DNA from 3 places in the Clostridium sp. CTA-5 genome. Region 2 is predicted to be linked to each of the others. Evidence: predicted binding sites of a transcription regulator. Region 2 holds the regulator's gene; each other region holds the start of a gene.
What was found. Region 2 encodes LexA, which represses DNA repair genes until DNA is damaged. Its sites were predicted from a motif close to CNAACANNTGTTNG; they were not measured.

Region 1 (2,290 bases), on a different contig from region 2:
AATAATAGGTGGTTTTGCACTTAATAGATATTGGCTGTTATCTATAGCGATATTAATATCAGTTATGGCAGATAAGGATGCAGGTAATTACATAACTACAACTATACAAACTCCTAATAGTTGGCCTTTTATTCACGGTAGTGGGGATATAAGTTTATTATCTTTTACAATGATATCAATAATGCCACTTTACGCGGTATTAGGTTATTCAAGTGTTACTTTTACTAAAAGTAAAAGACAAAAAGCTTTATCTTCAGGTAGATATATTATAGCTTATGGGGCAATATTGATGTTGGTTTCTCAAATAGCTAGATTTGGAATTTTGGGAGAAGTATTATTAATAATATTTGCACCACTTGGTCATGAAATAATGATAAGAATTCAAAAGAATAGAGAAGATATATTGGAACCTAAGTTTATGAGTGATGAAGAAGGATTAGTAATATTGGATGTATTACCTAAATCTATAGCTTATGATTTAGGTATAAAAGCAGGAAGTAAGCTGATTTCAGTAAATGATAAAATAATAAATTCTCAATTGGAAATGCAATCTATTATAAAAGAAAATTTATATAATATTACTTTGAAAATTAAAGATATGAATGGAACAATAAATAGTTTACCAATAAGAATTAGTAGAGGGACAAATGTGGGTATGCTTTTAGTACCTAGAGCAGTCGAAGCAAAAGATAAAGTAATGATTAAAGAGAATGATTTTTCTCATATACTAGATAAACTAAAAGAATCTGATAAACAAAATAATAAAAAGAATTAAGAGATTAAAGAGATAAAATTTTTAAGTTTTATCTCTTTTTATTTACCTCAGTCTTACCCTAGGGGTACCTCTGGGGTAAGACTGAGGTAGAGTGAATTTTATGTTTATAATAGAAGAATTAAGACAAAATATAATTAGGAAAATTTTTATATAAGGTATGTTCAAAAAGAAATGGATCAATATGTATATATTTGAACTATTATTTTATTTTTTAATATTAATATTTAGTTAAGGTTATGTTTTAAAATATTAACATTCAATTAAAACATAGCGTTAGTTAAAAATATCTCTTAGTAATTTTAAATATAGTTATTATGATAAATAAGAGTTATTATTTTTTAATAGTTTTAATGAATTGTTGACTTAATTTATAATGAAAAGTAAAATATAAATACAATACATACGAATATTTGTTCGCAAAAAATGAGGTGTTATATATGGGGAATTTTAAAATACATTCAAATTTTAGGCCGACAGGTGATCAACCAGAAGCAATAAATAAATTAGTGGAGTCTATAAAAAATAAGAATAGAGAGCAAACATTACTTGGAGTTACTGGTTCAGGTAAAACTTTCACTATGGCTAATATTATAGAAAGGCTTCAAAGGCCTACAATAATTTTGGCACATAATAAAACACTAGCAGCTCAATTATGTTCTGAATTTAAGGAATTTTTTCCAGAGAATATAGTTGAATATTTTGTATCTTATTATGATTATTATCAACCAGAGGCGTATGTACCACAAACTGATACTTTTATTGAAAAGGATGCTTCTATAAATGATGAAATAGATAAGCTTAGACACTCAGCTACATCAGCTCTTTTCGAAAGAAGAGATGTAATTATCGTAGCATCTGTCTCATGTATTTATGGTCTTGGTAATCCGGATGAATATAAAAAATTAACTATAAGTTTGAGAAAAGGTATGGAAAAGGAAAGAGATGAAATTATAAAGAAACTTATAGAAATTCAATATGAAAGAAATGATATAGATTTTTCTAGAGGAACTTTTAGAGTAAGAGGGGATATGCTAGATATAATTCCATCTTCAACTTCAAGTAAGGGAATTAGAATTGAGTTTTTTGGAGATGAAATAGATAGAATAAGAGAATTTGATGTATTAACAGGAACAATAATTGGTGAAAGAAATCATGTTTCTATATTTCCAGCATCCCACTTTGCAACATCAAAGGAAAGAGTAGATAAAGCTATTGTGCAAATAGAAGATGAATTAGAAGATAGACTAAGAGAACTTAATTCACAAGAAAAACTTTTAGAAGCTCAAAGATTAAGACAAAGAACTAATTTTGATATTGAGATGATGAAGGAAATGGGTTATTGCAGTGGTATAGAAAATTATTCTAGAATTTTAGATGGAAGAAGTCCTGGAACTCCACCTAAGACTTTAATAGATTATTTTCCAGATGATTTTTTAATGTTTATAGATGAAAGTCATGTTACGCTGCCTCAAGTTAGAGCTATGTACGCAGGTGATAGGTCAAGAAAGAATACTT
Region 2 (2,290 bases):
GATTAACTGATAAGAAAAATATAGGTTCTTTAGATGAGTATGGAATACAAACGGATGTAATAGCATTAAATGAACAAGGGAAATTTAAATTTGATGAAATAAAAAATACATTAAAAAATGATAATACTATAAAATTAATACATATTCAAAGAAGTACAGGATATGCTTCAAGAAAATCATTTTTAGTTGAAGAAATAGAGGAAGTTATTAAACATATAAGAGAAATTAGAGAAGATGTAATAATATTTGTTGATAACTGTTATGGTGAATTCATAGAAAGTATTGAACCAACAGAAGTTGGAGCCGATCTTATGGCAGGTTCACTTATGAAAAATATAGGTGGTGGAATTGCACCAGGCGGTGGATATATAGTTGGGAAAAAAGATTATGTTGACCAAGCCGCTTATAGACTAACTGTTCCTGGAATAGGAGGGGAGTACGGTGCAACTTATGGCTTAATGAGAAGTTTATATCAAGGTTTATTCTCTGCACCTCATGTATCTATAGAAGCAGTTAAAACTGCTATATTTTGTGCAAGAGTAATGGAACTTGCAGGATTTAAAGGCTTTCCAGCTTCAACAGATAAAAGAACAGATATTATACAAGCTATCGAATTTGGCGATCCTAAAAAGTTAATTCAATTTTGTAATGGAATCCAAGCAGGATCACCTATTGATGCTTTTGCAGTATGCGAACCTTGGGCAATGCCAGGATATGATAGTGAAATAATCATGGCCGCTGGTGCATTTATTTCAGGTTCAACAATAGAATTATCAGCTGACGGTCCAATAAGAGAACCATATATTGCATATATCCAAGGTGGATTAAACTTTGATCATGGTAAAATAGGTGTTTTATTAGGATTAAGTAAAGTTTTAGATGTAAAATAATAAATATAGGGCTATCTCAAATCTAAGATGTTTTTGAGATAGCCTAGTTATGTGAGTTTATTAATATGCTCTAAATATTCCAACTAATTTTCCAAGAATTTTACAATCATCAACTATGATTGGAGCCATTGAATCATTTTCAGGCTGCAATCTAATATGATCAATTTCTTTATAAAATCTTTTAATAGTTGCTTCTTCATCTATTAATGCAACTACAATATCTCCATTTAATGCACTATTACAACTTTCTATAATAGCAAGATCATTATTTCTAATGCCTGCATTAACCATACTTTCACCAGATACTCTTAACATAAACAATTCATTATTATGCTTTATATAATCAAGTGGTATAGGGAAAGAATCTTCTATATTTTCTGTTGCAAGTATTGGCATACCAGCTGTTATTTTCCCAACGATAGGGATATTAATCATTTCTTTTTTTGAATTGGCAAGCTCTACTATCTCTAATGCTCTTGGTTTTGTTGGATCCCTTTTAATAAGTCCTTTTTTTTCTAATCTTTTAAGATGACCATGTACAGTTGAAGTTGATTTCAATGAAACAGCTTCACATATTTCTCTTACTGAAGGAGGATATCCTTTATTTTCTGTATATGTTTTTAAAAATTCGTATATTTCTGATTGCCTATCTTTACTCTCTATCATTGTTACGCTACACCTCTCTATCTTATAGCTATTATATCATAGCTTTTCTTATATAACAAACTTATGTTCTGTATTAAATTTATAAACTAAAATTTGCGTTAAATCAATGGTTTTGATATAATATAATGACGATTTCAGAATAGAAATAGAGGTGTTATAAATGAAAAATAAATATACTGACGATGATTATTGTGATATATATCAAAATAAATTATGTGATAATTGTGGTAAATGCTTAGAAATGGATGGTATAGATACTAAAGCGATAAAGATAGAAGATATTGCAAAAACAAAAGAAGAAAATAAAATATTAGAAGAAGAATTTTTAAATAATTTGAAATCATCTTTAGATGATGAACAATTAAAAGAATTTGAAGAAAGCAATGTTGATTTAAAAGCTTTATATTCTAAATTTATTGATTCAAAGGATTTTAATGTAAATGAAATTAAAACAAATGAAGAAGTGGAATATGAAGATGCTTTTGATCATATTGAATATTTAGATGATACTGATTTATTTGATGAAGAAAGTATAGATGAATTAACTGAGGAAGTATATCCAGGGGTTAGAAGATTTAAAAGCAAAAAATAATATTTATTAAAATATATAGATAAAAAGGTGAAATAAATTAAATTTATTTCACCTTTTTTATTTTCCAAAATTTTCTTTTAGTTTTCAGTATAAATATTATGTAAAATAATTAAAAGAATATTAAGAACAAACTAAGTATATA
Region 3 (2,290 bases), on a different contig from region 2:
TTGTGGTTGCATTAATGGTAATTCATGTTTTGCTCTAATTTGATTTTCTATATCTAATGCAATTTCAGGATTTTCTTTTAAATATAATTTTGCATTTTCTCTACCTTGCCCTAGCCTTACATCTCCATAAGAGAACCAAGCTCCACTTTTTTGTACAATTTCTTCTTTTACACCAACATCTATAATATTACCTTCTCTTGAAATTCCTTCATTATACATGATATCAAATTCTGCTTGTTTAAATGGAGGTGCTACTTTATTCTTAGTAATTTTAATTCTAGTCCTATTTCCTACTATTCCGTCCCCTTGTTTTATAGAATCAATTCTTCTTACATCAAGTCTTACTGAAGCATAGAATTTTAATGCTCTACCACCAGTTGTTGTTTCTGGAGATCCAAACATTACTCCTACTTTTTCTCTTAATTGATTTATAAATATTGCAACACAATTTGTTTTACTAATTGTACCAGCAAGTTTTCTTAAAGCTTGTGACATTAATCTTGCCTGAAGTCCTATATGAGAATCTCCCATTTCCCCTTCAATTTCTGCTTTTGGTACTAATGCTGCAACTGAGTCAACTATTATAACATCTATAGCACCTGAACGAACTAATGCTTCCGCAATTTCTAATCCTTGTTCCCCTGTATCCGGTTGAGAAACAATAAGATTTTCTGTATCTACTCCTAAATTTCTTGCATAAGATGGATCTAAAGCATGCTCTGCATCTATAAATCCTACTGCTCCGCCTTTCTTTTGAGCTTCTGCTGCTATATGAAGAGCTATAGTAGTTTTACCAGAACTTTCTGGTCCATAAATTTCTATTATTCTTCCTTTAGGAACTCCACCAATTCCTAATGATATATCTAAATCTAAACATCCAGTAGAAATAGCATCAACATTTAAAACACTATGTTCTCCTAATTTCATTACTGAACCTTTACCAAATTGCTTTTCTATTTGTCCCATTGCACTTTCAATTGCTTTTAACTTATTAATATCTATATTAGCCATATTACTACCTTCCTCTCATCGAACTTATGTTCTGTATAATAATTATAATTTAACTATTCCTATTAGTCAACACTCTTTAAGAAAAATTCCCTCTTTAAAACTTTAAAGAAGGAATTTATTCTAATTATAACCATATTTTGTTATTTCTAAACTTTTTATTTATTTATAGCAATTGCTTCTTTGTTATTTTTAAAATACTCATATCCAGATATTATAGTAATTGCAACTGCTACTATCAGCATTACACCTGGAACATGATTAAAAAACTTTACCCCAAATTCACTGCTAATTAACAAATCACTTAAATATTTAGAATCTCCTATGTTTACCTTCAATAGCAACAATACTATTGCAACTATTTGTATTACTGTCTTTATTTTTCCCCACCAACTTGCTGCAATTACTTTTCCTTCAGCTGCTGCTATTGTTCTAAGACCTGATACAGCAAATTCACGTGCAATTATAATAATTGCTGCCCAACTAGGTACAATTTGCATTTCAACTAAACAAATTAATGCTGCTGTTACTAATAATTTATCAGCTAGCGGATCCATAAACTTTCCAAAGTTAGTTACTTGATTTCTACTTCTTGCAATATATCCATCAAGCTTATCTGTTAAAGCAGCTAAAATAAATATAAATGTAGCAATAAAGCTTCCATATGGTATCCCTTTAACCGCTATAAAGATTAAAAAAACTGGGACTAAAAATATTCTAATTAAGGTTAACTTATTTGCAAGGTTCATCTTCAACAACTCCTATTAAATCATAATCCATATTTTTAATTATTTTCACTTTCACAAATTCACCTATATTTATAGGTTTAGAAGATTCAAAAAAGACATTTCCATCTATCTCTGGTGCCATCTCAAAATTCCTTCCCTTATAATATTCTCCATTATATTCCTCCACTAGAATATCATACACTCTGCCAATTTTCAATTTATTTATGTTATTAGATATTTTTTCTTGAATAGTCATTAATTTTTCTTCTCTTTCAGCTTTAATCTCTTCTGATATTTGACCATCCATTCTTGCAGCAGGAGTATTTTCTTCTCTTGAATATTTAAAGACACCAACTTTATCAAGCTTGTATTCTTCTAAAAATTCTATAATTTCATTAAAATCTTCATTTGTTTCTTGTGGGAATCCAACAATAAAGGTTGTTCTAACTATCATATCTGATATATTTTTCCTAAGTTGATTTATTTTGTTTATTATATCATTTTTAGTAGTTCTTCTACCCATAAGTTTTAAAACATGATCACTTATGTGTTGT

Region 1: the regulator LexA is predicted to act here: its motif matches at 1,179-1,192, upstream of uvrB (excinuclease ABC subunit UvrB).
Region 3: the regulator LexA is predicted to act here: its motif matches at 1,031-1,044, upstream of recA (recombinase RecA).

Annotation. Positions count from the first base shown of each region.
Region 1 is NZ_BAAAAT010000012.1:59,395-61,684, forward strand. It holds gene ACYUET_RS16790 (signal protein PDZ) at 1-775, shown strand, start outside; gene uvrB (excinuclease ABC subunit UvrB) at 1,213-2,290, shown strand, end outside.
Region 2 is NZ_BAAAAT010000001.1:850,374-852,663, forward strand. It holds gene ACYUET_RS03960 (methionine gamma-lyase family protein) at 1-890, shown strand, start outside; gene lexA (transcriptional repressor LexA) at 951-1,556, opposite strand; gene ACYUET_RS03970 (hypothetical protein) at 1,717-2,148, shown strand.
Region 3 is NZ_BAAAAT010000005.1:313,117-315,406, reverse strand. It holds gene recA (recombinase RecA) at 1-1,011, opposite strand, end outside; gene pgsA (CDP-diacylglycerol--glycerol-3-phosphate 3-phosphatidyltransferase) at 1,167-1,757, opposite strand; gene rimO (30S ribosomal protein S12 methylthiotransferase RimO) at 1,741-2,290, opposite strand, start outside.